3 regions of the Pectobacterium sp. 1950-15 genome follow, and region 1 is predicted to be linked to each of the others. Evidence: riboswitches for the same ligand, from Rfam matches in the RefSeq annotation. Region 1 holds a riboswitch; each other region holds the start of a gene.
The links. Region 1 has a riboswitch for thiamine pyrophosphate ahead of thiB (thiamine ABC transporter substrate binding subunit). Riboswitches for the same ligand answer to the same signal wherever they lie in the genome.
Positions count from the first base shown of each region.

Region 2: it holds a riboswitch for thiamine pyrophosphate, as region 1 does, so the genes downstream of both, thiM (hydroxyethylthiazole kinase) here and thiB (thiamine ABC transporter substrate binding subunit) in region 1, are expected to answer to the same signal.
Region 3: it holds a riboswitch for thiamine pyrophosphate, as region 1 does, so the genes downstream of both, thiC (phosphomethylpyrimidine synthase ThiC) here and thiB (thiamine ABC transporter substrate binding subunit) in region 1, are expected to answer to the same signal.

Region 1 covers NZ_JBBBQR010000010.1:179,071-189,048, reverse strand. Annotated here, with positions in the region: gene tnaA (tryptophanase) at 1-1,178, shown strand, start outside; gene sgrT (glucose uptake inhibitor SgrT) at 1,560-1,724, opposite strand; gene sgrR (HTH-type transcriptional regulator SgrR) at 1,815-3,473, shown strand; TPP riboswitch at 3,511-3,607, shown strand; gene thiB (thiamine ABC transporter substrate binding subunit) at 3,688-4,671, shown strand; gene thiP (thiamine/thiamine pyrophosphate ABC transporter permease ThiP) at 4,647-6,254, shown strand; gene thiQ (thiamine ABC transporter ATP-binding protein ThiQ) at 6,241-6,951, shown strand; gene WCT94_RS13360 (family 43 glycosylhydrolase) at 6,956-8,578, opposite strand; gene ilvB (acetolactate synthase large subunit) at 9,272-9,978, shown strand, end outside.
Region 2 covers NZ_JBBBQR010000020.1:8,860-18,837, reverse strand. Annotated here, with positions in the region: gene baeR (two-component system response regulator BaeR) at 1-626, shown strand, start outside; gene WCT94_RS18295 (GNAT family N-acetyltransferase) at 671-1,222, shown strand; gene WCT94_RS18290 (glutathione S-transferase family protein) at 1,393-2,352, shown strand; gene trhP (prephenate-dependent tRNA uridine(34) hydroxylase TrhP) at 2,547-3,908, shown strand; gene yegS (lipid kinase YegS) at 4,377-5,276, shown strand; gene psiE (phosphate-starvation-inducible protein PsiE) at 5,305-5,712, opposite strand; gene thiD (bifunctional hydroxymethylpyrimidine kinase/phosphomethylpyrimidine kinase) at 5,865-6,668, opposite strand; gene thiM (hydroxyethylthiazole kinase) at 6,665-7,459, opposite strand; TPP riboswitch at 7,496-7,592, opposite strand; gene ahr (NADPH-dependent aldehyde reductase Ahr) at 7,751-8,770, shown strand; gene WCT94_RS18255 (GGDEF domain-containing protein) at 8,924-9,847, shown strand.
Region 3 covers NZ_JBBBQR010000027.1:2,778-12,755, reverse strand. Annotated here, with positions in the region: gene WCT94_RS20115 (thiazole synthase) at 1-274, opposite strand, end outside; gene thiS (sulfur carrier protein ThiS) at 276-476, opposite strand; gene WCT94_RS20105 (HesA/MoeB/ThiF family protein) at 473-1,252, opposite strand; gene thiE (thiamine phosphate synthase) at 1,254-1,895, opposite strand; gene thiC (phosphomethylpyrimidine synthase ThiC) at 1,892-3,847, opposite strand; TPP riboswitch at 3,962-4,115, opposite strand; gene rsd (sigma D regulator) at 4,238-4,699, opposite strand; gene nudC (NAD(+) diphosphatase) at 4,808-5,590, shown strand; gene hemE (uroporphyrinogen decarboxylase) at 5,739-6,803, shown strand; gene nfi (deoxyribonuclease V) at 6,819-7,508, shown strand; gene WCT94_RS20070 (YjaG family protein) at 7,586-8,176, shown strand; gene hupA (nucleoid-associated protein HU-alpha) at 8,381-8,653, shown strand; gene WCT94_RS20060 (DUF1481 domain-containing protein) at 8,658-9,344, shown strand; gene purD (phosphoribosylamine--glycine ligase) at 9,417-9,978, opposite strand, start outside.

The DNA of each region.
Region 1 (9,978 bases):
GCAATTACTATCATCTATGTGAAAAAGTCGAAACCTTGCTGGGCTATCCGTTTACGATTCCCACCCACCAAGGACGCGGCGCCGAGCAGATTTTATTTCCGTGTCTGATAGCCAAGAAACAGCGTGCTGGCGGCGCGAAAAAGCCGGTCTTCATTTCCAACTTCCACTTCGATACCACCGCTGCGCACGTCGAGCTAAATGGCGCTCGGGCCATTAACGTCGTCACACCAAAAGCCTTTGATACGAACACGGCCTATGACTGGAAAGGCGATTTCGATCTGGACCAGTTACAAAGCGTGATATCACAGCACGGCGCGGAGAATGTCGTCGCCATTATCACCACGGTAACCTGCAACAGCTCGGGCGGGCAGCCCGTCTCGATGAGCAACATGCGCGACGTTTACCGTATTGCACAACAGCATCAGATCCCTGTGGTGATTGATTCGGCACGTTTCTGCGAAAACGCCTGGTTTATCAAGCAGCGCGAAGCGGGCTATGCGGATAAGTCCATTAAAGCCATCGTGCATGAAATGTATGAATACGGCGACATGCTGACGATGTCCGCGAAGAAAGACCCAATGGTGAATATTGGGGGGCTGTGCTGTTTCCGCAGCGACGAGGACCTGTTTAACGAGGTGCGCATTCGCTGCGTTCCGATGGAAGGTTTCGTCACCTATGGCGGACTGGCTGGACGAGATATGGAGGCGCTCGCCATCGGGCTGGAAGAAGGGATGGACGAAGACTATCTGGCCTATCGTATTGGACAGGTCGCCTATCTCGGAGAACGCCTGAAAGCCGGTGGAATTCCGATTCAGTACCCGGTTGGAGGACACGCTGTCTTTGTTGATGCCGCACGGCTATTGCCTCATATTCCACCCGAGCAATTCCCTGCGCAGGCACTTAACAATGCGCTGTATCTGGAAGCTGGCATCCGCAGCGTTGAAATCGGTTCGCTTCTGCTGGGGCGCGATCCAGACACCGGGCAACAGAAAGCGTCACCGCTTGAGCTGCTGCGCCTCACCATCCCTCGTCGGGTCTACACCAACGACCACATGGACTACATTGCAGACGCCCTCATCGCATTGAAAGCCCGCGCCAGCGATATTCAAGGGCTAACCTTCACCTATGAGCCTCCCGTACTGCGCCACTTTGTCGCCCGCCTAAAACCGGTGGAATAGCCCGCCATCAGCATGCCCGATGCCTTTCTCTACGGGCATGCTCTCTCTCCTGTCTTGTTCTGCCGTTTTCTTTTGCGTTAGCCGATAACGCCCGGGAGCTTGCCACGATTAATCTGGCCTTACAGATACGAAATGCCCGCCAGCGGGATGAATTGGCACGCTATTGTGCGCTGCTCAGCGAAGGCAAGCCATTACGTGAACAAATCATTACGTGACTAGCACCACTGATATCCCCTTGCCATACAAACTATCTGCGATAACCCAATGCATGACAGCAGGTAAACACCATAAAAAAAGCCAGCGAGAAAACTCGCTGGCTGGTGAAATATCACCATTACTCAGAATACATTGTTTTACTCAGAATAAATTGTTTCGCACCACCTAGAGCCAATGACGGTACTCTTCATCAGACATGTCTTTCAGGTGCCACTGCGTCGCCTGCTGCAATAATGCGATGCGCTGTTGGGTAGACATCCACCGAAACCACGTCGCTTTACAGGTCGATAAGTAGGTTTGATAGAACCGATACAAACGGGAAATCGCCATAAGCCACCTCCTCTCTTTCCTTGTTGGAAAGTATCGACGTAATATAGGGAAAGATAAATTGATGACTTTAGCGCAGGGAGTTCCTCTTTTATGTCTTCCCCTCGATTGCAACAACAGTTCATCCGCCTATGGCAGCACTTTCAGGGGCAAACTACCGACACCACGCTGCAAGAGCTAACCGGAGTGTTGAATTGTTCCCGCCGCCATATCCGCTCACTGCTGAACGCGATGCAGCAGGAAGGCTGGCTCGTCTGGCAGGCTGAAGCTGGCAGGGGAAAACGCTCGCAGCTATCGTTTGTGTATACCGGATTAGCGCTACAGCAGCAGCGTGCCGAGGATCTGCTGGAACAGGATCGCATTGAGCAACTGGTGCAGTTGGTCGGTGATAAAGAAGCGGTACGCCAGATGTTACTTGCCCATCTTGGACGGAGTTTCCGGCAGGGAAAACATATTCTGCGGATTCTCTATTACCGCCCATTACGCAACCTGCAACCCGGTTCGGCGCTGCGCCGTTCGGAAATGCATATTGCGCGGCAAATTTTTAGCGGTCTTACCAATATAAATGAGGAAAATGGGGAAGTTGAACCCGACCTGGCTCATCACTGGCAAAGGGTCTCCTCTCTGCACTGGCGCTTCTATCTGCGCCCGGCTATCCGTTTTCATCATGGACGAGAGCTCACAATGGACGACATCACCACGTCACTCTCTCGTCTTATTCCGCTCCCGCTTTTTTCTCATATTGAAAGCGTCACCTCGCCAATGCCCTTCGTGATTGATATTCGGCTAAACAGCCCGGATAACTGGCTACCGTGGTTATTAGGCAGCGTGCACGCCATGATTTTGCCGCAAGAGTGGCAAACGCTACCCGATTTTGCCCAGCACCCAATTGGTACCGGCCCTTATGCCGTGGTGCGCAATAACAGTAATCAGTTGAAAATTCGCGCCTTCGATGACTATTTTGGCTATCGGGCGCTGATTGATGAGGTCAATATCTGGGTCCTGCCCGACGAGCCGGAAGAAATGCCGGTCTCTATCCAACTCCAGTCTGACAATTCTCGTCACGAACAGTTGGAAAGCCGGATGGAAGAAGGCGGCTATTTCCTGCTGTTCGACAAGCGTTCGCCGTTAGCATCACGGCCGGAAGCTCAGCGATGGCTCAGGCAGATATTTAACCCCATTTCGCTACTCAACCACGCCAATACCAGCAACCAGCGTGACTGGTCGCCCGCCTACAGCCTGCTGCCGCGCTGGCACCATCACCACCCCGATGTCCCGCAATCCATTCCGAAAGGGCTGACGGACGTCACGCTCACGTTCTATCAGGCCCACCCTGAATACCGGATATTAAGTGAGATTATGCGCACGCTGCTGGCACAACATGGCGTCACGTTGCATATTCAGACGGTCAGCTACGAAGACTGGTATCAGGGCAATGCCGACAGCGATATCTGGTTTGGTAGCCTGAATTGTTACCTACCGATCGAATTCTCCCTGTTCGCGATGCTCTACGAACTCCCGCTGGCGCAGCACTGTCTGAATGACGATCTGCACGCGGACGCGCAACAGTGGCGTAACCAGACGCTACCGATGGCAGAGTGGTGTGAAAAACTGATCGCCAGCGGTCAACTGCACCCTCTGCTGCACCACTGGCTGCAACTTCAGGGACAGCGCAGTATGCGTGGCGTCAGGATGAATATGCTGGGCTGGTTTGATTTTAAATCTGCCTGGTTCGCGCCGCCGGAACGCTGATAGCCTTTCGCTGCGCGGCTTAACCCTTTACAATGTGCCGTTCTCAACGGGGTGCGGAAGATTTTTCGCTGAGAAAATACCCGTCGAACCTGATCCGGTTAATACCGGCGAAGGGATTTGAGAGTGCGGCTTATTGCTGCCTCAAAGTCCTTTGCCACCCTATGATTCTCAGGAGTGCAAAGTGTTAAATCAATTACTACCGCGTTCAGCCACCGTGCTGAAAATCAGCCTGCCTTGCCTGTTACTGATCTCTGCTTCGGCATTCGCCAAGCCTGCGCTTACCGTTTATACCTATGATTCATTCGCTTCCGAGTGGGGCCCTGGCCCTGTCATCAAGACCGCATTTGAAAAAGAGTGCGAGTGCGAGCTGAACTTCGTCGCGCTGGAAGATGGTGCCTCGCTGTTGAATCGCCTGCGAATGGAAGGCAAGAACAGCAAAGCGGATATCATTCTGGGGCTGGACAACAACCTGTTGCAGGCAGCGGAGCAAACCGGTCTGTTTGCGCCGCACAATCAGAACACCAGCGCCGTCATGGTGCCAGGCGGCTGGAACAATAAGACGTTCGTCCCTTACGACTACGGCTATTTCGCGTTTGTGTATAACAAAAACACGCTGAAGAACCCGCCGAAAAGCCTGCATGAGCTGGTGGAGAGCAACGAACCGTGGAAAGTGATCTATCAGGATCCACGTACCAGCACGCCGGGACTAGGTCTGCTGCTGTGGATGCAGAAAGTGTACGGCGATGAGGCGCCGCAAGCCTGGCAGAAACTGGCGAAGAAAACCGTTACCGTCACCAAAGGCTGGAGCGAAGCCTATGGTCTGTTCCTGAAAGGGGAAGCCGATCTGGTGCTAAGCTACACCACGTCACCGGCCTACCACATCATTGAAGAGAAGAAAGACAACTACGCAGCCGCGACTTTCAGCGAAGGGCACTATCTGCAAATTGAAATCGCCGGGCAGTTGGCTTCCAGCAAAAATCCCGAACTGGCAAAACGTTTTATGCAGTTCATCCTGAGCCCAACCTTCCAGCAGGCAATCCCCACTACGAACTGGATGTACCCAGCCGTTAAAACTGACCTGCCTGCGGGCTTCGCCACGCTCGCGGTGCCAGAAAAAGCCATGCAGTTCAGCGCGCAGGAAGTCGCTGACCAAAGGACGCAGTGGATTCAGGCATGGCAACGCGCCGTCAGCCACTAATCGGCGGACGTCTGTGGCCGGGGCTACTGGCCACAACGCTGTTAATTTCCGTTGCCGCACTGGCTTTCGGTGCACTCTGGTTACAGGCGCCCGACAGCCAGTGGCGCACGCTATGGCATGACAGCTATCTCTGGCATGTTATTCGGTTCACCTTCTGGCAAGCCTTTCTCTCTGCGCTGTTTTCTACCGTTCCGGCCATTTTTCTCGCCAGAGCGCTGTATCGACGGCGTTTTCCCGGCCACCGTTGGCTGCTGCGCCTGTGCGCGATGACGCTGGTGCTGCCCGTGCTGGTTGCCGTCTTTGGCCTGCTCAGCGTGTATGGACGTCAGGGCTGGCTAGCCTCTGCCCTGAGCGGGTTTGGCCTGAAATACACGTTTTCACCCTATGGATTGCAGGGCATCCTGCTGGCGCATGTGTTCTTCAATCTGCCGCTGGCAACCCGATTGCTGTTGCAGTCGCTGGAGGGGATTGCTACCGAGCAACGCCAACTGGCTGCGAATCTGGGCATGAACAGCTGGCAACATTTCCGCCTGCTGGAATGGCCCGCCCTGCGCCGACAAATTTTACCGACTGGCGCGCTGATTTTTATGCTCTGCTTTGCCAGCTTTGCGACGGTGCTGTCGCTGGGCGGCGGCCCGCAGGCGACCACGATTGAGCTGGCTATCTATCAGGCATTAAGCTTTGATTACGATCCGGGTCGCGCGGCGCTGCTGGCGTTAATTCAGATGGTTTGCTGTCTCGGTTTGGTGCTGTTAAGTCAGCGGCTGGGGCGTATTCTGCCCGTCGGCAGCACACAGCAGCTCACTTGGCGCAACCCGCAGGACAGCGCTTTAAGCCGCCTCACCGATAGTCTGTTAATTAGCGCGCTGCTGCTGCTGGTCGTCCCCCCCTTGCTGGCCGTGGTGGTGGATGGCGTGAACCGCTCTCTGATTACCGTGCTGCAACAGCCCGTGCTCTGGCAAACGCTGTTTACCTCGCTGCGTATTGCCTTAGGCGCTGGGCTTCTGTGTCTGGTGCTGACCATGATGCTGCTCTGGAGCAGCCGCGAGCTCAAGCTACGCCAGAAGCCGCTCTATGGGCAGTTGATGAATCTGAGCGGGATGCTCATCCTTGCCATGCCCGGCATTGTGCTGGCAACCGGCTTTTTCCTGCTGTTGAATAACAGCATTGGCTTGCCACAATCCCCCTACGCGCTGGTGGTGTTCACCAACGCACTGATGGCAATTCCGTATGCGATCAAAGTGCTGGAGAACCCGATGCTGGACGTTGCCGAGCGCTACAACCGACTCTGCGCATCACTGGATATTCGCGGCTGGCAGCGGCTGAAGCTGATCGAGCTGGCTGCACTGAAGCAGCCGTTAGCACAAGCATTAGCCTTTGCCTGCGTGCTGTCGCTCGGTGATTTTGGCGTCATCGCGCTGTTTGGTAATGAGCAGTTCCGCACGCTGCCGTTCTACCTGTACCAGCAAATTGGTTCCTATCGCAGCGCCGACGGTGCGGTCACGGCACTGCTGTTGATGCTGCTGTGCTTTATATTATTTACCCTGATTGAGAAACTGGCAGGCCGTCATGATCGCGCTTGAGAAATTGACCTACTTCTATCAGCACTTGCCCATGCGTTTTGATTTTCACGTCAAACCGGGCGAGCGCATCGCCATCCTTGGCCCCAGCGGCGCAGGGAAAAGTACGCTGCTGAATCTGATTGCCGGTTTCCTGATGGCTGACAGCGGCGAACTACGGCTTAACGGTGAACCTCACCGCGAGACGCCTCCCGCTAAGCGGCCAGTTTCGATTCTGTTTCAGGAAAATAATCTGTTTCCTCACCTGACGATTGGGCAGAACATCGCGCTGGGGCTCCATCCCGGCCTGCGCCTCAGTGCCGCACAGCATGAAACGTTACGGCAGATCGCCGATCGGGTCGGTCTGGCGGATCTTCTGGATCGTCTGCCATCACAGGTTTCCGGCGGGCAGCGCCAACGCGCGGCATTGGCACGCTGTCTGGTACGGCACCAGCCCATTCTGCTGCTGGATGAACCGTTCTCAGCGCTCGATCCAGCGCTGCGTCAGGAGATGCTCGATCTGGTTGAGAGCGTGTGTCAGGAGCGTGAGTTCACGCTGTTGATGGTGTCCCACAATCTGGATGATGCCATGCGGATCGCAAAACGTACGGTGCTGATCGTGGACGGACAGATTTATTATGACGGGCCGACTCAGGCGCTACAGGATGGCAGCGCCGATGCGGCCGCCATCCTGGGAATTTCACGCCCGTCCTCGGATTAAAACGTTAAGGCAACGCCTGATAGCGCAGGTTGCTGAACGTCACGTCTCCCTCACCCGACGCATACAAGGCGGGCCGCAAGCTGAGGAAGTCATACGCGACATTGTGATGGTAGCCGGATACTTCCATCTGCACCGGGTATTTCTTCCACGGTTCCTGATCCGACGTTCGAGTGTAAAACGTCACGATATGGCGATCGTTTCTCATCAGAATCTGCACCTCATTGCCTGTAATGTGCGGCAGTTTCTTCTCCGCCCTTTCCAGCCCATAGCGGTGCATGACAGTACCATCCTGATTAAACGACAGCCCGACATACAGCTTCGCGTTGTAGAACAGCAGTAGGCCAGCCTGCGCGCCAGGAGCGAAATTCGCCGTAACCTCAATTTGGTAAGCCTGATCGCCGGGGATCATCGTCAGCGGCGCACTGTCTTTTGGCGATGTGCCTTTTGCCTTAAGATACAGTTTGCCGTCGCTGAGCGTAACCCGTTTCAGTTCTTCCGCATTGGCGCGGTAAAAATGCCAGCGAGCCGGAAATTTCTCGTCGGTAAAGCTATCAGACCAGCCAATACCGTGCGGCACCGCTTCGCCCCCTGCCGGTTTGCGAATCGGTTTACCGGTATCAAACCCGGCAGACGTAAACCAGCCATCATTGCCCCAGACGATCGGCTCCAGCATCGCCTGCCGCCCCAGCGTCATAAAGCCGTTTTCATAACCGTGATACACCATGTACCAGTTTTTATCCGGCCCTTCGATCAGCGTCGCATGGCCGCGTGACCACCACTTTTCTGAACGATCCTGCGTGCGAATAATCGGGTTATGCGGGGAATTTTCCCACGGCCCGTTGATCGATTTGGAACGCGCCGCAATCACCATGTGTCCGGTCGGCGGCCCCGCCGTTCCGCCTTCCGCCAGCACCATGTAGAAATAGTCGCCGTGGCGCAGCATCTTCGGCCCTTCCTGCGAGAAGCTTTCCACATCCCACGCTTCCGGGTATTGCCACCCCTGATAGACCACCTCCATATCGCCGACCGTCGACAGCCCGTCATCGGTTAACTGCACGCGATTGCCGCCAGACATAAAGATGTAACGTTTGCCGTCCTCTCCCACCACATGACCGGGATCGCTGGCCGGATTTTTCAAGCCCGTATCCTTCGGTGGCGTCCACGGGCCGCGAATATCATCGGCGGTAATCACATACAGCGTTTTCTTTTTCGTCCCTTTGGCGTCGATAATCCGGTTGGTGGTGAAGTAGATATAATATTTGCCGTTATGTTTCACCAAATCCGGCGCCCAGATCGCGTCAACGGGCGTCGTAATCGCCGGGCCAAGCGGCTGCCAGTTCACCAGGTCGCGCGAGTGCCAAATCAGCAGTCCGGGAATATCGTCAAATGACGAGAACGTCATGTAGTAATCATCCCCATCCTTGATAATCGTAGGGTCGGGATGATCGCCCGCAATAATCGGATTGAGATAACAGCCATTGCCCAAATCCGCCTGACGCTGCTGTTCAATACCCCGTTTCCATTCGTTAGCAGGGCCAGCCTGACAGGCCATCGCCTGACCGATACCCATTGCCATCAGTAAGATACCGCTCAATACGCTCTGCCCTACTACTCGGGACACACCCATTTATCACCACCCACTATCCCAATGATTATTTTATAATTTATAACATTGAAACCCTGTTCCAATTGTGAAAACAGTCACGCTTCTCTGGTTCTGCGGCGAAAAATCAAGCGGTAATCGGGCGGTGAAATACCAATATATACCCTAAATAATTCGAGTTTCAGGACAAAACGTAGCGTTTTGAACAGCGCTTGCGCTGACCCCGAAGGGGTGAGGCCATAGGCCGAATAACGCGGCAAGTGAGGGAATCCCGAATCACTTACTCGAGTAAGTGATTCGGGTGACTGAGCGCAGCCAACGCACATGCAACTCGAAGTATGACGGGTATACTGTGACCAATTCGACATATTCGGTTTTTATACCTTGTAGGTATTGTGTCTTTTTGTGCTGCTGTGTTTATATGAATTGGCGAGTGAATAACTCATTCGAACACAACATTCGGCCATAAATAATTCACTAGAACATAAATAGGATTCCCGTGACGCACTACTCTTCTTCCACTTCGGCACTACTAAGCACCGCGCATGTTGACGCGGTCGTCGTCGTGCGCGTGGCAGTCGTGGTCGTCGTCGGCAGCGCGCCGTAACGGGTTCCGAATCGAAGATTCTCAAACCCCGCCGGCGCCAGCCGAGCGGGGTTTCTTGTTTTTACCCTCCCCGCTCCGACACCGCACCGGCCCTGATGAAGGATGTAAACATGCGTTATACAGGCGCTCAGTTAATTGTTCGGCTGCTCGAACAGCAGGGCATCACCACCGTAGCGGGCATCCCCGGCGGCGCGGCCCTGCCGTTATATGATGCACTGGGTCAAAGCAAGACTATCCGCCACGTGCTGGCTCGCCACGAGCAAGGGGCGGGATTTATGGCACAAGGCATGGCGCGCGCCAGCGGTCGCGCTGCGGTTTGTATGGCTTCCAGCGGGCCGGGGGCGACCAACCTGCTCACTGCCATCGCCGATGCCAAACTGGATTCGATCCCATTGGTGTGTATCACCGGCCAGGTGCCTTCCAGCATGATCGGCACCGATGCGTTTCAGGAAGTTGACACGTATGGCATCTCCATTCCCGTCACCAAACATAACTATCTGGTTCGCGACATCAGCGAACTGCCGCGCGTGATCCCAGAAGCATTTCGCATCGCGCAGTCGGGTCGTCCCGGCCCGGTGTGGATCGATATTCCAAAAGACATTCAGAACGCAACCATCGAGCTGAATGAACTGCCGGACGTCTTTCCTCTCGATACGCCACCCGCCATCGCTCAACAGGAGATCGAGCGGGCTGCAGCCATGATTAACGCGGCTCAGCGTCCGGTTCTCTATCTGGGCGGTGGGATCATTAGCAGCGCCGCGCACGAACAGGCGGTTCAACTGGCGGAACGCTCCAGCCTGCCAACCACCATGACGCT
Region 2 (9,978 bases), on a different contig from region 1:
ATGCCACACACTGGCTGCCCAACGGCAACGACGTCGTCGACTGGGTGCGGCAGCATTCCCCCTCACTCATTTTGCTGGATTTAATGCTGCCGGGCTGCGACGGCCTGACGCTCTGCCGCACGATCCGCCAGTTTTCCAACGTGCCGATTATTATGGTCACCGCCCGCAGCGAGGAGATCGATCGCCTGCTGGGGCTGGAAATTGGTGCCGACGACTATATTTGTAAGCCCTTCAGCCCGCGCGAAGTGGTGGTGCGCGTCAGAACGCTGCTGCGCCGCTGCGGCTGGCAGAACGACGGCGTGAAAGCCATCGAGAAAACCGAAACCGCGCTAGTGATTGATAAAGGCGGCTTTCAGGCCAGCTATCTGGGGCAGAACCTTGACCTGACGCCAGCAGAGTTTCGCCTGCTCAAGACACTTTCCACCGAGCCGGGCAAGGTGTTTTCCCGCGAGGCGCTGCTGGATAAGCTTTACGATGATTACCGCGTCGTGACTGACCGCACCATTGATAGCCACATCAAAAACCTGCGTCGTAAGCTGGAACTGCTGGACGAAGAGACCTCATTTATCCGCACGGTATACGGCATCGGCTATCGCTGGGAAGCCGCGCCCTGCAATGAGGTATAACACCAACCGCCCTATGATGCACACGAAGAGAGGCTTTCACGATAATGACTGCGCTATTTTCCGAAACCACCAAAATCGAAACACCTCGCCTGCGGCTGCGTCCGCTCTACCGTGATGATGCACCTGCGCTGTTTGTCTTTATGTCCGATCCGGTTGTGATGCGTTTCTGGAACCATCCGCCCTGGCAGCAGATCGAACAGGCGCATGACGCGATCGACGAATACTGGAGCGCGTTATGCGCCGGACACTATATGAAGCTGGGTCTGGAGGTGAAGGAGAGCGGCGAGCTCATCGGCACCTGCGTACTGTTCAACCTTGAGATTGACTCTAAGCGCGCCGAGATCGGCTACTGTCTGGCGGCGAGTGCGCAAGGGAAAGGTTATATGGCGGAAGCGCTCTCTGCCCTGAGGGATTTTGCCTTTGGAACGGTGGGGCTAAGCCGACTGGAAGCCGAAATCGATCCCCGCAATGTGGCGTCAGCCCGATCGCTGGAGCGTCTGGGATTCACGCAGGAAGGGCTGTTAAAGCAGCGTTGGATCGTAGACGGCGAGGTGTCCGACTCTGCGCTATACGGCCTGCTGGCGGCTAAGCGTTAGCCACCCCACTCCCATGCTGGTCAAAAATACTGTCCGACTTAATGAAAATTTTGTCATTTTCTCTTTTCCTGAGGCTGCTACCATTTTAAGCCTACAATAATAACGGGTATCACCTCGCACACAGTGCGGGAGAGGGGTCACCTGCAACAGCACAGATAAGGGAAAAGCATATGTCAGGTTTAGTGAACGGCAAATGGGTTAACGGCGATGTCGCGGCGGAAGAGATCAAAAACGGCGCGTTCCACCGTGAAGAAACCAAATTTCGGCAAACCGAGCTGGTGCCAGAAGCCGGGCGTTACCAGCTTTTTGTCTCCTATCTCTGCCCGTGGGCATCGCGCACGCTAATTTTCCACAAGCTGAAAGGGCTGGAGAACATCATCTCGCTTTCCGTTGCCAACCCACGCATCGCCGATAACGGCTGGGAGTTTGCCACCCCGCAGGATGCTGGCGAGCATGTAGGCGAGATTCACTACCTGCACCAGTTGTACACCGCCAGCGTGCCCGACTATACCGGAAAGGTGTCGGTGCCTGTGTTGTGGGATCGGGTAGAAGGCCGCATCGTGAACAACGAATCGGCGGATATCATCCGCATGCTGAACAGCGAATTTAACGACCTGACCGGTAATCACCTCGATTTCTATCCATCAGATTTGCGCGCTGAGATCGACAGCAGGAACGAAACCGTGTACCACAACGTCAACAACGGCGTGTATAAAACCGGTTTTGCCAAAACGCAGGAACATTATAACGGTGCCGTCACCACGCTATTCGCCACGCTGGACGAGCTGGACGATCATCTGGGTAATCATCGTTATATGCTCGGCGACACGCTGACCGAGGCCGACTGGCGTCTGTTCGTGACGCTGGTGCGTTTTGACGTGGCCTACCACGGCGCGTTCAAATGTAACCTGAAGCGCATTGCCGACTACCCAAATCTGTCGAACTACCTGCGCGAACTCTATCAGTGGCCGGGCATCGCGGAGACGGTCAATATCGACCACATCAAAGCGGGCTATTACGGTATTGCCTGGCTGAACCCGACGCAGATTGTACCGATTGGTCCATTGGTCGATTTGTCTCAGCCTCATAACCGTGAAACGTTTGGAAAATCCCGTATCGCCACGCGTTAATACCACGAGATCTGGCCTGTTCCATTAATGGCAGGCCATTCTTTATTTAGGTCAAAAAATTGATTTACGTCAAACAATAGGCCCACGTTTCGTGTGTCGTCTACTGCAATTTCCCCCTATTAGCGCTAGAATCCTCCGCCTTTACTGCTCCCGCCGTGGAGCGGCCTGACTTGTGATCAGAATCGAGAGATACCATGTTTAAACCGGAACTGCTTTCTCCGGCCGGTACGCTGAAAAATATGCGCTACGCCTTTGCCTATGGCGCGGACGCGATTTATGCCGGTCAACCCCGCTACAGCCTGCGCGTGCGCAATAACGAATTCAACCATCAGACGCTGGCGCAAGCCATTAACGAAGCGCATGAGCTAGGCAAGAAATTCTACGTCGTCGTTAACATCGCGCCGCACAATGCCAAACTGAAAACCTTCCTGCGTGACCTGCAACCCGTGATCGAAATGGGGCCGGATGCGTTGATCATGTCCGATCCGGGTTTGATTATGCTGGTACGGGAAAACTTCCCACAGATGGATATTCACCTTTCCGTTCAGGCTAACGCGGTCAACTGGGCGACGGTGAAATTCTGGCAGCAGATGGGGCTGACGCGTGTGATTCTGTCCCGCGAACTGTCGCTGGAAGAGATTGCAGAAATCCGCCAGAACGTCCCGGATATGGAACTGGAAATCTTCGTTCACGGCGCGCTGTGCATGGCTTACTCTGGCCGCTGCCTGCTGTCCGGCTACATCAACAAACGCGATCCGAATCAGGGCACCTGCACCAACGCCTGCCGCTGGGAATATAAGGTTCAGGAAGGCAAAGAAGACGAAGTCGGAAATATCGTCCATCAGCACGAACCTATCGCAGTGAAAAACGTTGAGCCCGCGCTGGGCATCGGCGAACCGACCGACAAAGTCTTTATGCTGGAAGAAAGCATGCGCCCCGGCGAGTACATGAGCGCCTTTGAAGACGAACACGGTACCTACATCATGAACTCCCGCGATCTGCGCGCGATCCAGCACGTTGAACGCCTGACGCAAATGCAGGTTCATTCGCTGAAAATCGAAGGCCGCACCAAGTCATTCTATTACTGTGCTCGTACTGCACAGGTTTATCGCCGCGCTATTGACGACGCAGTAGCAGGGAAACCGTTCGACCCGACGCTGCTGGAAACGCTGGAAGGCTTAGCGCACCGCGGCTACACCGAAGGCTTCCTGCGTCGCCACGTGCATGAGGATTACCAGAACTACGACTACGGCTATTCCGTTTCCGATCGCCAACAGTTTGTGGGGGAATTCACTGGCGTGCGCCGCGATGGGCTGGCAGAAGTCGAGGTGAAGAACAAATTTTCCTGCGGCGACAGCGTGGAAATGATGACGCCAAACGGCAATATTCAATTCACCATCGAATCGATGCAAAATGCCAAAGGTCAGCCGACCAATGTGGCGCCGGGTAACGGCCATATCGTCTATCTGCCCGTACCGGACGATGTCTCGCTGGATTATGCGCTACTGCTGCGCAATCTGCCGGGCACCACCACGCGTAACCCTAACGCGGAATAAACCGGTCATACCGCCGGATGTCCCGTACATCCGGCAATGCCTCCCACAAGGCGAGCCCTTCCTTATAGTATGCTCTCCTATTATCGACCTTTCTCACCCGCGACTCGGTACGTCAACCGCCCGAAGGTATCGTTACAAAGCTCAGGGTTTTTTAACGAATATTAGAAACAGATCACATCAATTCACCGGTCTTGTGGTTAGTATTGCGTCGCTGAGAAAACATAGAACGAAAAATAAGCGTAGTGATACTACTAGGAACCACCTCCTTGGCCAGCTCAATCTCCCTTGAGCTGGCTTTTCTTTTCTCACGCCCACGTATTTTCCCACCGCACACATACACCGACTCTTCTGATATCTGCCTGCCTATTTAGTGACTATGATTAACTGCAACACGTTTGTATTCACTGTGCTATTTCTGAATTAACGGCCTCTGAATGAACGACAACATCGCAGCCTGAGAAATAAGATATGGAAAAAAATCCAATCACACTGCTGATTCTGAACGGGAAGAGCGCGGGCAATGAAGAACTCCGCGAGGCCATTGATGAGTTGCGAAAGGACGGCTATACCCTGCATGTCCGCGTGACGTGGGAATATGGCGATGCTAAACGCTATGTGGAAGAGGCGATCCAGCTCAACGCGGATAACGTCATCGCCGCAGGCGGCGACGGCACCGTCAATGAAGTCGCCGCCGCTTTAGCGGTGCAGCCGGAAGCGGTACGTCCGTGTCTGGGGATTGTACCGTTGGGTACGGCCAACGATTTCGCCACCAGCTGTCAGATTCCGATGGAGATGCACAACGCGCTGACGCTGGCGATCAAAGGCCGCGCCACCGCCATTGATGTCGCCAAAGTGAACGACAGCCACTATTTCATTAACATGGCGACGGGCGGCTTCGCCACGCGTATTACCACCGAGACACCGGCCAAGATGAAGGCCGCGCTGGGAAGTGCTTCTTACGTGCTGCACGCGCTCTTTCGCATGGACATGCTGCAAGCCGAGCGCTGTGAGATTCGCGGGCCGGATTTTCACTGGGAAGGCGATACGCTGGTCATCGCGGTGGGGAACGGTCGTCAGGCTGGCGGCGGACAGGAACTTTGCCCAGAAGCGCTGATTAACGATGGGCAACTGGAATTGAGCGTGCTATCGGCAACGGAGCTGCTGCCCAATATGCTTCAGGCCTGGTTTACCGGCAGCGAAAACCAGAACATGATTTCCGCTACCCTACCCTGGCTGGAGATTACCGCGCCAGACGATATGACGTTTAATCTGGATGGCGAGCCGCTCACCGCCAAACGCTTCCGCATCGAGGTGCTTCCCGCCGCGATTCACTGCCGGCTACCGCCTCAGTGCTCGCTGCTGGAATAGCGGTGCGTTTCGACTATTTATGTTTCTCTTATTCCCGTTTCAGGCGATTACTGTTTGCCAGGTACAGCGTCACTACCAGCAGCAGGATCGCCGCGGAATACACCAGCGTATCCGACGGGCTTTTGTGATCGACGATAATCAGGCGAATGATGGCCGTAATGCCGATGTAGATAAAATAGCGCAGCGGGAAGTGATAGCCTGACTGGAAATACTTCACGATCAGCGCAATGAACTCAAAATACAGGAAATAGATCACAATGCCTTCTATCAGCTGATAGGAGGAATCTTTCTCGTTGGAGATCAACAGCACCTTCGCCAGATGGAACGTTTCCTTGACTAAAAAAATCACCAGAATAGTCGCCAGCACCAGCAGGCCGATATTGAGTATCGTCTGAAGTGCCTTGGCAGCCATCGCACTGCGAGCAGAACCTGCCATATGTTATCCCCACACCCTATTTCATATTAACGCCAAGATTTCACAGCAAAGTAACCGGATGCCCCCGCCCTGTCACGCCGAAATGCGCTTAATTTAGTTTGAAATTACTGGCAAATATGTCACGCAAAGTACAAGTCAATTTACTTATGGTTTTACCACCAGCGGTGGAAGTGATGAACGGGGCCAATGCCATGTCCGACCTCCAGCGTGTCGGCCTGCTGTAACGCCTGCTGTAAATAGTCCTTCGCGGCCTTGACCGTCTCCCCCCAGCTATCGTGGCGCGGTCGCAGCGCCGCCAGTGCGGCAGATAACGTGCAGCCGGTGCCGTGCGTATGGCGGGTATTCACGCGCGGGGAGCTAAAACGCAGTGGTTCGGCCTGACGGCTGAACAGCCAGTCCGGGCTCTCCGCTTCACTCAGATGGCCGCCTTTCATCAGCACCGCCTGACAGCCCATCGCCAGCAGCGCTTCCCCCTGTTCACGCATTTCCCGTTCGTTGGTGGCCAGTGACGTATTCAACAGCGCCGCAGCCTCGGGCAAGTTGGGCGTAGTCAGGGACACCAGCGGCAGCAGCTCACGGCGGATCGATTCCACTGCCTCGGGTGCGAGCAGCGGATCGCCGCTTTTCGCCAGCATTACGGTGTCCAGCACAATGAAAGGCACCGCGTAGTGACGCAGGCGTTCGGCAACGGTGTCGACAATCTCGGTCTGTGCCAGCATCCCAATCTTGGCGCTATCGATACGGACATCGCTCAACACGGAATCCAGCTGCGCCGCGACAAAATCCGGCTCAATTCGGTAGACGGACTGTACGCCGCGCGTATTTTGCGCCACCAGCGCGGTAATAACCGACGTGCCGTAAGCGCCCAGCGCGGAAAAGGCTTTTAAATCCGCCTGAATCCCCGCACCACCGCTCGGATCGGTGCCCGCAATCGTCAACGCATTAATACGTTTCATGCCAGATCCTCCGCGCGCAAGGTATAAAGCCGATCGAGAAAGTTGGGGATAAAACTGCCCGTACCTTGCGAGACCGAAGCCGCCTGCTGCCCTGCCAGCGCCATGACATAGCACGCTGCCGCCACGTGGGATACGCGATCCCCCTCCAGAGAACAGAAGCCCGCGACGACCGCCGACAGCGCACATCCCGTACCGACCACGCGCGTCATCATGCTATCGCCACCGGTTATCGCGATATCTCGCTCACCGTCCGTGACATAATCCACCGCACCGGTCACCGCAACAATCGTCCCCACTTGTCGCGCCAGCTCGCGTGCAGCAGGGAGCGCCGCCAGCGAATCATCGGCGCTATCCACACCGCGCCCCTGTGCGGCTAAGCCAGCAAACGCCATAATTTCAGACGCATTGCCGCGAATCGCCGCGGGTTTCCGTGCTAACAATTCACGACAGAATGCAGTACGAAAGGTCAAACCACCGACCGCAACCGGATCGAGTACCCACGGCGTCCCCGCTTGATGCGCGCTGTTGACTGCCACCCGCATCGCCTCGGCGCGCGAACGCTCCAGTGTCCCGACATTAATCAGCAGCGCATCGGCTACCGCGCTGAACTGTGCGGCTTCTTCGGGATCGACCACCATCGCAGGCGACGCATTCAGCGCCAGCAGCACGTTAGCCGTAAAAGATTGCACCACGTCGTTGGTCAAACAGTGCACCAGCGGCGAGGCGGAACGGAATTGGGTCAGTGAGGTTGCTGCCTGAGCGGCAGAAAAGTCGGTGGGTCGCGTGTTCATAAGTCTCCCAACCGGCGTGGAAGAAGGCGGCAACCGGTGGGCATACCGTGACTTCCCTACGCTGGCATTATCCAGATCAGGTGGTACGGGTATTTCTCAGCCTTCACAAAGAAGGGCACCCCGAGTCATTTACTACGCTTTGCAGCATAAGTAAGTGCATAACGTAAATCAAGCGCTGCCCGCCCCCTCTCCACCTGACACAAAATGAAAAACCACAGGCACGTTGTGACATAGAGAAAAACGCCATAACCCTTTAGACTGGTTAATCAAACCCATACTGAGGAGATTGTGATGACGATGATAAAAAGTTATGCCGCACCGGAAGCAGGCGCTGAGCTGGAGTTGTATGAGTTTGATGCGGGTGAATTGCAGGCGGAAGATGTCGAAGTCGTGGTTGATTACTGCGGCGTGTGCCATTCCGATCTCTCGATGATCGATAACGAATGGGGCATATCGAGCTATCCGCTGGTTGCCGGGCATGAAGTGATTGGCCGTGTGCACGCGCTGGGCGACGCGGCGAAGAACAAAGGCTTAAAAGTTGGTCAGCGTGTCGGTATTGGCTGGACGGCACGCAGCTGTGGGCACTGCGATGCCTGTATCAGCGGCAGCCAAACTAACTGTCAGCAAGGCAGCGTGCCGACGATCCTGAATAAAGGCGGTTTTGCCAATAAGATCCGCGCGAACTGGCAGTGGGCGATCCCGCTTCCTGATTCCATTGATATCGAATCTGCGGGTCCGTTGCTGTGCGGCGGCATCACCGTTTTCAAACCGCTGCTAATGCACCATATCACCGCAACCAGCCGCGTCGGCGTGATCGGTATCGGCGGTCTGGGACACATCGCGATTAAGCTTCTGCACGCGATGGGCTGTGAAGTCACAGCATTCAGCTCAAACCCGGCTAAAGAGCAGGAAGTGCGGGCGATGGGTGCCGATAAAGTCGTCAACAGCCGCGATCCGCAGGCGCTGACCGCACTGGCAGGCCAGTTCGATCTCATCATCAACACCGTGAGCGTCGATCTGGAATGGCAGCCCTACTTCAACGCACTCGCCTATAACGGGAAATTCCATACCGTCGGCGCGGTAATGAAGCCGTTCAGTGTTCCAGCCTTCACGCTTATTGCGGGTGACCGCAGCGTTTCCGGCTCTTCTACCGGTTCACCGCATGAGCTGCGTTCTCTGATGAAGCTCGCCGCGCGCGCCAACGTGAAGCCGCAGACGGAACTGTTCCCGATGTCGAAAATCAACGATGCTATCCAGCACGTACGCGACGGTAAAGCCCGCTACCGCGTTGTACTGAAAGCGGATTTTTAATCGGTCAAGACGCCTGAGCAATCGGGCGTCTGCTTTTTGCAGATCAGCTCAGCCAACGTCGTTCTCTGGGGTATACCGCTTGGCACCACGCGACTCAATGTATTCGATGGGTTTCATGATAGGATTGAAAGGTGATGCAAGAGGAGATCCGCAATGCCTTTTAAAGAGTATGACCACGATTTTATTGATAGAAATAAGAAAGCCTCCTCGTCTGTAAGGCTCGCCCTGCTATTGTCTGCGTCGATCATTATATTCAACCTTTTATTCTTCAAACACCGCGACTTTCAGGAGCAGTTGCATAATAACCCAGGCTCTTATACTGACTCGATTGCGCTGGTTTTTCTTTTTTTTATCCTGTCCTGTACCAGTAAAATATCACTGAACCATACTTCCGCTTTATCCATTCGCCTCGGACTACACGTCTGGATATGCTCAGCCACGTTTGACTTCATGGATGAGTTTATCTATCAGCCCAAGCTGGTTGGGTATTATGTTGAGGATATGCTGAGAATTATTGGTATGTTTGGCGTCGGGTTTGGTGTCTATACCCTGATACAGCAAATCAATAATAAGTATGTCGAAGCCAGAATACAGTCATTCAGCGATGAACTCACACAGCTTCCTAATCGCCGGTTTTTTATTAACGAATTAAAAAAGCTCGAAGCGAAAACACCCTATTTATTTATTATCGACATCGACAATTTCAAAGTTATTAATGATAAATATGGGCATACGAAAGGCGACGAAGTATTAAGCAAATTTGGTCATATACTTTCCCGTTTCGATAACAGTGAGGTGGTCGCAACCCGAATCGGTGGCGAAGAGTTCGCGATTATTCTGTATGCCGGAACGCAGGAACGGGCAGAGAAACTGGCAAGAGAAGTACTCAAAAATGCGAACAAAATCATTATCAAGAATATGCACCACCTTTCAGTCAGTATTGGGGCCGGCAAAAAACAGCCGCGGGAACCCACCGAACACTTTATGAAACGCGTGGATGTCGCACTTTACCAGGCCAAAAACACCGGTAAAGGCAAAGTGGAATGGGCTCTGGAGCCAAAAGAAAAAGCCCTATAGCCCGACGTCGCCCCATACCAATACACGGCCGCAAGGACGCGTGCCCCAGCCCCGAAATCCTGCTCCATTCAGAAACAGAATTCCGGCATGATAAAGCCCCCCCTGAACAGAGGTTGAGCCAATTAACTTAG
Region 3 (9,978 bases), on a different contig from region 1:
GAGTGCCCAGCGCTTCACGCGCCAGTCGGGCCGCAAAAATGGCTTCGTCTGCGGTTTTGGCTCCTGACGTATTCGGCAGCAGCTTAATGCCGAGCTGGCGTAGCGGGGCGAGAATGGCGTCATTGCCGCCGTTCAGGTCAACGCGTTTCATCGCCATGGTAACCAACTGCGAACCGGAAGCCTCGAGTGCCGCCAGCATCAGTTCTGGCGTGGCGAATTTTCCGGTGCCAGTCAGCAGCCGTGAAGTTAATGTCGTATCGGCAATGTGCAGCATGTCATCCTCCCGCGATTGCCTGAAAAAGCAAAATATCATCACCGTCCTGAACCTGATGCTGTGACCAGGTGGTGTGCGGGATAATGGTCTGATTGATAGCCAGCGCCGTGCCGGGCTGTAGCCGGTTTATCTGGCTTAGCAGCGCTTCAACCGTGATGGCCTCTGGGAATTCAAAGGGCTCATCATTCAGCGTGATTCTCATGCTGCTCCCCCGCATACCGGGCAGTGGGGCGCGCGCGTGAGCTGGAGCGTGTTCCAGCTCTGCTGTTTGCCATTGAACATTCTCAGCTTGCCATCCAGCGCAGACGGCATACCGGCCAGCAGCTTTATTGCTTCCAGCGCCTGAAGTGTGCCAATCACGCCGACCACTGGACCCAGCACGCCTGCGGTACGGCAGTTGCGTTGTGGTTCGGTCGTATCAGGGTACAGGCAGGCGTAGCAGCCAGAGTGATAAGGCGGCGTGAAGACTGCGAGCTGCCCGCTGAAACCGACGGCGCTTCCGCTGATGAGTGGCTTGCCTGCGCGAAAGCAGGCGGCGTTAACCGCGTGGCGAGTGACCATGTTGTCGCTGCAATCCAGCACTAGATCGACGCGGCTAACGTCGCGGTGTAATGCGCCATCGCTGAGCCTCTCAGTAATCGCAATCGCTTCTGAGTTCGGGTTTAACGCCTGTAGCTGACGCTGGGCCAGCACGGCTTTGGGCTTGTCGGTATCGCTGGTGCGATACAGAATCTGACGTTGCAGGTTGCTGATATGCAGTGCGTCATCGTCGGCAAGCAGCAGCGTGCCGATCCCTGCGGCAGCCAGATAGAGCGACGCGGGTGCGCCCAGCCCACCCAGTCCGACCAGCAGAACGCTGGCGGCTTTAAGCTTATCCTGACCGTCCAGGCCAATATCTTCCAGCATGAGTTGACGGCTGTAGCGCATGAACTCGCTATCGCTCAGTCCGGCTGGCGTAGAGTGGTGATGCGTTGCCATGTTATGCCTCCCGCCCTTCAATCATCCTGAGCAACGTTGCCGTTGCCTGACGCCAGTCCGGTGCCTGCGTAATGGCGCTGACGACGGCAATGCTGCCGACGCCCGTTTTTAGCACCGAAGGCACTTTGTCGATGCTGATGCCGCCAATCGCCACGGTGGGAAAACGGCCTTGCAGATCGATGATGTGGCGCGTCAATTCGGCCAGCCCCTGCGGCGCTGATGGCATGTCTTTGGTTTGGGTTGGGAAAATATGCCCCAGCGCGATGTAGGACGGGCTGATCGCCACCGCGCGCGCCAGCTCACGATCGTCGTGCGTGGAGATGCCTAAGCGCAGACCTGCTTGTTTAATCACGGCCAGATCGGCGGTATCCAGATCTTCCTGACCCAGATGTACGCCGTACGCCTGATGTTTTACGGCTAATTTCCAATAGTCGTTGATGAAGAGCTGTGCCTGATAGCGACGACCCAAGGCGATCGCCTGGATCACCTCGGCTTCGGCTTGTTCATCTGACCGATCTTTGATCCTCAACTGGATCGTTTTCACCCCGACGCCGAGTAGTCGTTCGATCCATTCCACGCTATCGACGACGGGATAAAGCCCCAGCCGCTGAGGCGTTGGGGCAAAGGGCGTCGAATCCGTCATTTGCTCTCCTCAGTTTGCAGGCTGGTGGCGCTGTGATAAAGCTCGCTGCCGCGCGAGCGGAATTCTTGCGACATCTGCGCCATACCCACTTCAATCGGTTTGGCTTCTGCTTCCTGTTTCGCGGCGTAATCGCGTACTTCCTGTGAGATTTTCATCGAGCAGAATTTGGGGCCGCACATAGAGCAGAAGTGGGCGACTTTACCGGATTCCTGCGGCAGCGTTTCATCGTGGTAGGCGCGGGCCGTTTGGGGATCGAGTGCCAGATTAAACTGGTCTTCCCAACGGAATTCGAAACGCGCTTTCGACATAGCGTTATCACGGATCTGCGCGCCGGGATGGCCTTTCGCCAAATCGGCGGCGTGGGCGGCGATCTTGTAGGTAATCAGCCCCTGCTTAACGTCTTCTTTGTTCGGTAAGCCGAGATGTTCTTTTGGTGTCACATAACAGAGCATCGCGCAGCCGAACCAGCCGATCATGGCCGCGCCGATGCCGGAGGTGAAGTGATCGTAACCCGGTGCGATATCGGTGGTTAGCGGGCCGAGCGTATAGAACGGGGCTTCATGGCAGTGCTCCAGTTCTTCGGTCATGTTGCGGCGGATCATCTGCATCGGAACGTGACCGGGGCCTTCGATCATCACCTGTACGTCGTATTCCCAGGCGATTTTGGTCAGCTCGCCCAGTGTATGCAGCTCGGCAAACTGGGCTTCGTCGTTAGCATCCTGAATGGAGCCGGGGCGTAAGCCATCACCCAGCGACAGCGCGACATCGTAAGCGGCACAGATTTCACAGATTTCACGGAAGTGCTCGTACAGGAAGCTCTCTTTGTGATGCGACAGGCACCACTTCGCCATGATGGAACCGCCGCGCGAAACGATGCCGGTCAGGCGTTTGGCGGTCATCGGCACGTAGCGCAGCAGCACGCCGGCGTGGATGGTGAAATAGTCCACGCCCTGTTCCGCCTGCTCCAGCAGCGTGTCGCGGAACATTTCCCAGTTCAGGTTTTCCGCCACGCCGTTCACTTTCTCTAGCGCCTGATAGATCGGCACAGTCCCGATTGGCACGGGGCTGTTGCGCAGAATCCACTCGCGGGTTTCATGAATATAGCGGCCGGTTGAGAGATCCATCACCGTATCCGCGCCCCAGCGGGTAGACCAGACCAGCTTTTCCACCTCTTCTTCGATGGAGGACGTCACAGCCGAGTTACCGATATTGGCGTTAACCTTCACCAGAAAATTGCGTCCGATGATCATCGGCTCTGATTCCGGGTGGTTGATGTTGGAAGGAATAATGGCGCGCCCGGCGGCCACTTCCTGACGGACAAATTCCGGCGTGATGTTCTCCGGCAGGAGAGCGCCGAAACTCTGGCCCGGATGCTGCTGGCGCAACACGTCAGTGCGAATGCGCTCGCGCCCCATATTTTCGCGAATGGCGATAAATTCCATTTCCGGGGTAACGATGCCCTGCCGCGCATAGTGGAGCTGGGTAACGCGTTTGCCTGCTTTGGCACGTAAAGGTCGTGGCAAGTGCTCGAAGCGCAGATGATCCAGACCGGCATCAGCCAGACGCTGCTGGGTGAAATCGGAACTGACGCCGGATAGCGCCTCGGTGTCGTGACGTTCGGCAATCCAGTTGGCGCGCAGCTTCGCTAACCCAACGCGGACATCGGGTTGGGCGGCGGGGTCGCCATAAGGCCCTGACGTATCATAAACTGGGATCGGTTCATTGGGTTCGTATTGGGGATTGTCTTTACTGCCGCCGAGTAACGTCGGGCTAAGCTGAATTTCTCGCATTGGCACGTGGATGTCATCACGTGAGCCCGCAAGGTAAATGCGTTTGGAATTGGGAAAGGCGGTACCCTGTAAGGTTTCAATAAACTGCTGGGCGGCGGCACGCTGTTCACGGCGACCCGATTTTGACGACACTGTTTTTATAGACAATGGTTCTGTAGACATAGCAAGTTCCTGTAAGACGTAAAGGGAAGATTGCTTGTCTGGAGCCCGGAGGGAGTAATAATGATATTGGGCATCAGAGCAGGTATGTAGGAATACGCAGCCTTGGGCTCAATGAGGTGCATTACTCTTGTTCCCTTCGCAGGTATTAACCCGATCAGGTTCCGCGGATCCCGAATTAACGGTCTCAGCCTGTGCGCTCATAAGTTTTGTAAAACGATTGATTTCGTAAAACAAAACACGAGCACGCTAGGCACTCCGACAAGATATGCCCGTTTCTTAAACGGGCCAATAAAACCCCTACACTGTATGTCGACAAAACGCGGATGTCAAAGCGTGCCGCTTTTGCCTGTACAGCGTGTGGCGATGTTCTTAAATAACGTTAAATGACCGCTAGTTGTCGTAAACCAGACGGATCATGTTGTCTTCTAACGTAAAACGCTCTTCCAGAGCTTCGCCGACGCTGGAGAGTGCCTGCTGGAATTTGAGGCAGTTATCATGGTCGATGGCCGTCGCCAGATGGTTATCGTAAAACGTCATGATTTGCTGCGTGTTGCTTTGCAGGGCGAAATCGAGCTGGGTGGAAAGCGCTAATAGTTGTTCGCTGTGTGTCGCTGCTTCATGCAGCATCTTTTCGTATAAATGAAAGTGGCCAGTAGAAAGGTAATCCACCAGATTCTGGCAAAAATTATCCAATGCTTCTTCATCCAGAAGAGAAAGCGCTTCCTTGTTCGGCTTGATGCCAACCAGATGATAGTAAGCCACCAGAAGCTGCTTACGCGCTTGTAGCCATTGGTCGATTAACGCATTATTGCCACCAACGTATTCAGTCAGACTTTGTAGCTGGTTTAGCATTGTTGACTCCGTGAACGGTAAGAAATAACTGAAATCCCAGTTATAAAACTTATGTAATCACTCTGAATGTAAAATGCCAGTGAAGTGGCAGTGGAGCAATAAAAAGATATGGAACAGACGCTAAAAGGTGATGAGACCGGCTGGTGGGTGGTTAGCGATGCGGTACAAATCTGGCTACCCCAGGGAGAATTACCGTGTGGAACGGCGACGAAATGGTCTTTGCAGGGGAAAACGGCTCGCCAAATCGGCGAATGGCAAGAACAGCCTGTCTGGCTGGTGTGTCAGGGCCGGGATTCCGATATGGCATCGGTTCGCCAACTGCTCGATCAGGACGTGGGCTTATTCCAACTGGCGGGGCGAGGCGTACAGCTGGCTGAGTTCTATCGTTCTCATCGTTTTTGCGGTTACTGCGGTCATGAAATGGTGCGGAGTAAAACGGAACTGGCGTGCTTATGTCACCACTGCAAAGAGCGCTATTATCCGCAGATTGCGCCCTGCATCATCGTCGCGATTCGCCGTGGCGAGGAAATTTTGCTGGCGCAGCACAACCGGCATCGCGGGAATATGTACACCGTGCTGGCTGGGTTTGTAGAGGTGGGCGAAACGCTGGAACAGACGGTTGTGCGCGAGGTGATGGAAGAGAGCCAAATCCAGATAAAAAACCTGCGCTACGTGAGTTCGCAGCCTTGGCCCTTCCCGCATTCGTTGATGATGGCGTTTATGGCTGAGTATGCGGGGGGAGAAATCAAGCACGACCCGAAAGAGCTGCGTGACGCGGGCTGGTTCCGCTTTGACCAACTCCCGCAGTTGCCCCCGCCGGGCACTGTGGCGCGTCGGCTTATCGAAGATACGGTGGTGTTGTGTCGCGCTTATCACGAGAACGAAGGCTGACGTGGTACTATTTGCGCCATGAATGACTCGCGTACACAACGTACCCGCGTCATAGCGTATTCGTTTTATAAAGCGTTCGTTTTATAACGCATCCGTTTCATCACATCTATCCGGTGTCGAACCGCCGTGAGGTTGAAAGGAAAAAAACATGACTGATCTGAAAAACGATCGCTACTTGCGAGCGTTATTGCGCCAACCCGTTGATGTCACCCCGGTGTGGATGATGCGTCAGGCGGGGCGCTATTTGCCGGAATATAAGGCAACGCGCACGCAGGCGGGTGATTTTATGTCGCTGTGTAAAAACGCAGAACTGGCTTGCGAAGTCACGTTACAACCTTTACGGCGCTATGCGCTGGATGCGGCAATCCTGTTCTCCGATATCCTGACCATCCCTGATGCCATGGGCTTAGGGCTCTATTTTGAAGCAGGGGAAGGCCCACGCTTTCACTCTCCCATCACGTCTCATGCCGATGTGGTTAACCTGCCGATTCCCGATCCTGAGCAGGAACTCGGTTATGTGATGAACGCGGTGCGGACGATCCGTAAAAATCTCGCCGGGGAAGTGCCGTTGATTGGTTTCTCGGGCAGCCCGTGGACGCTGGCGACCTATATGGTTGAAGGCGGTAGCAGCAAAGCGTTTACCGTCATCAAGAAAATGATGTTCGCTGAGCCTAAAACGTTACACCTGCTGCTGGATAAGCTGGCGGATAGCGTCATTCTTTATCTCAACGCGCAAATTCGCGCTGGCGCGCAGGCGGTCATGGTCTTCGATACCTGGGGCGGCGCGCTGAGCGGACGTGACTACAAAGAATTCTCCCTGCGGTACATGCATAAGATTGTTGATGGTTTACAACGTGAGAACGAAGGCCGTCGCGTGCCGGTGACGCTCTTTACCAAAGGCGGAGGCCAGTGGCTGGAGGCGATGGCAGAAACTGGCTGTGACGCGCTGGGGCTGGACTGGACGAGCGATATTGCTGACGCACGCCGCCGCGTAGGCGATAAAGTGGCGCTACAGGGAAATATGGATCCGTCGATGTTGTATGCCGATCCGGCACGGATCGAGCAGGAAGTGGCGTCGATCCTGGCAGGATTTGGACAAGGCAACGGGCATGTTTTCAATCTGGGGCACGGCATTCATCAGGACGTGCCGCCGGAGCATGCCGGCGTGTTTGTTGAGGCCGTCCATCGGTTGTCTCGCCCTTATCACGCATGATTCACAGGAGGTGATGTGATTGATACACAACAGCTGCGGGCTGAGCAACTGGCCCGCGCTTCTGATGTGATTCGGTACGACGATTTACCTTTTGAGCAGCCCGCGTTTATCGCGGGTGCAGACGTTGGCTTTGAGCAAGAAGGCTCGGTCACTCGCGCTGCGATTGCGGTAATGCGCTATCCTTCGTTGGAGCTGGTAGAATACAAGATTGCGCGTATTAGCACGACGATGCCTTATATCCCCGGTTTTCTTTCATTTCGCGAATGCCCTGGGCTGCTTGCCGCGTGGGAATTGCTTGAACAGAAACCCGATCTGCTGTTTGTCGATGGGCATGGGATTTCTCACCCTCGACGCCTTGGCGTTGCCAGCCATTTTGGCCTGCTGGTTGATGTTCCGACGATTGGCGTGGCAAAAAGTCGGCTGTGTGGCCGATTTGAACCGTTGGCGGAGAGCGTCGGCAGTCAGCAGCCGTTACTGGACAAAGGCGAACAGATTGGCTGGGTATGGCGTAGCAAAGCGCGCTGTAATCCGCTGTTTGTGGCGACGGGACATCGAGTGGGTCAGGACAGTGCATTGCACTGGGTGCAACGTTGTATGCGCGGCTACCGTTTACCGGAGCCGACCCGCTGGGCTGATGCTGTTGCATCGAATCGTCCCGCATTTGTGCGTTGGCAGCGGCAGCAAGCCGCTAACGTATTGTCGTAAAACTTTAGGAATTCAGGCATAGGGCGTCACTGTGATTTCAGGTACACTGCCGTCCGTCGCTGTTAATGAGCATAAAAATGTTACGTAACCCCATTCATTTACGTCTGGAAAAATTGGCAAGCTGGCAACATGTCACTTTCATGGCATGTCTTTGTGAACGTATGTATCCCAACTACCACGAGTTCTGTCGTCAAACAGAGTTCGGCGATGCGATGGTTTACCGCCGCATTCTCGATCTGGTATGGGAAACATTGGTTGTTAAAGATGCGAAGGTTAATTTCGATAGCCAGTTGGAAAAGCTGGAAGAAGCGATTCCCGCTGCGGAAGATTACGATCTTTACGGCGTCTACCCGGCTATTGATGCCTGTATCGCGTTGGGCGAACTGATTCATTCGCGTTTAAGCGGTGCAACGCTCGAACATGCAATAGCGATTAGCGAAACGTCTATCCGCACGGTTGCCATGTTGGAAATGACGCAGGCAGGCAAAGAAATGACCGACGATGAGCTAAAGGTTTTGCCTGCAATTGAAGAAGAATGGGACATCCAATGGGAGATTTTTCGTCTGTTGGCGGCCTGTGAAGAACGCGACATTGAGCTGATAAAAGGGCTCCGTTCCGATCTGCGTGAGGCCGGAAGTAGTAACATCGGGATAAATTTGCATCAATAACGCGATAAAACGTGATTTAAGGCCTGAAATGGCCTGTCTTAAGGCTTCACATTCGCACCCTGTCTGGTCTACATTTGGGGGGCGTAAAAAAAGTGGCTGTCGGTGCGTGTATGCAGGAGAGTGCTACCACACCCTGAAAAGGGAGATGGCATATCCGTCGCACTCGATGCTTAGCAAGCGATAAACACACTGTAAGGATAACTTATGAATAAGACTCAACTGATTGATGTAATTGCGGACAAAGCTGATCTGTCAAAAGCACAGGCTAAAGCAGCTCTGGAATCAACTCTGGCGGCAATTACCGAGTCTCTGAAAGAAGGTGATGCAGTACAATTAGTTGGTTTTGGTACGTTTAAAGTCAACCATCGTAATGAGCGCACTGGCCGCAACCCACAAACCGGTAAAGAAATCAAAATTGCTGCTGCCAACGTGCCAGCGTTTGTTTCTGGCAAGGCTCTGAAAGACGCTGTTAAATAAGCCCATGTCGGTTAAAAGTTTAAGCAGAGGGGCGTTTTCGCCCCTTTTGCTTTTACGACGTTTGTGTGGAGCAGGCCTCGTGCTGACTGCCGTGGTGGCCTGTAGTAGCCGCACCGCACCGCCGGAGTTTTTCGCCAGCGGTTACGTTGCCGATCGCGGTATCGTGCGTTTGTGGCGTAAAGACGATGTGCAGAATACGACGGCGCTGACCACCGTGTTCAACCCGCTTCAGGGCAACGGTCTGGTGGTGACTCGCTATACGTTCCAGCAGGACAAGCTACGCGAGATACAGCGTAATCAGCTTGGAACGCAAAAAGAAGATATGCGTTTGCGCTTTGCAGAAGATGGAACCGTCAGCTTTATGCAGCGGCAACTTGCCGAAAGACGTGAATCGGTTTCTGATGATGATGTCGCGCTCTACCAGTTTGATGCTAAGCGCATGCTGGAGTTGAGCGATGTCCTGCGTGCAGGCAAGGTGACGCTAAAGCAAGGGAAATGGCTGGAAGGGCAGGTGCAGTCTTGTGACGGTACGGTAGTTCGCCCTGATTTTGACAATGATTCGCGTGAATGGATCGCGGAGCAAAAAATGCATGCAACGCGTCCGCTAAATGTCGCATGGCTGGAAGCGCCGGAAGGGACGCAGCTATTGCTGGTGGTGGAGGATGATGTCTGCCAGTGGCAGCCTAAATAGCCATTAGCTATAAAAAAACCCGGATTTCTCCGGGCTTCAGTATTGATCAGACAATCGTTATCAGATCGCCTATCAGGCTTGCTCGCGCTCAATAGCACGGTAGCCGATGTCTTTTCGACAGAATACCCCTTGCCACTGAATACCCGCTGCGATTTCATAAGCGCGTTGCTGCGCTTCAGCCACGGTATTGCCCAGTGCGGTGACGCACAGTACACGGCCGCCGTTGGTAACAACATTAATACCGTTCAGCTTGGTACCAGCATGGAAAACCTTGCCATCTTCGGCATCCTGCTGTGGTAAACCGGAAATCACATCACCCGTGTTGTAGTCAGCCGGGTAGCCGCCTGCGGCCAATACCACACCCAGAGACGGACGTTCATCCCAGACGGAATCTTTCTGTTCCAGCGTGCCGTCACAGGCTGCCAGACACAGTTCCACCAGATCGGAACGCAGACGCAGCATAATTGGCTGTGTTTCTGGATCGCCAAAGCGGCAGTTGAATTCGATCACTTTTGGCTGACCATCGGCAGAAATCATCAGACCGGCATACAGGAAACCGACGTAGGTATTTCCCTCTGCAGCCATGCCGTTGACGGTCGGCCAAATCACCTGATCCATCACGCGCTGGTGGATT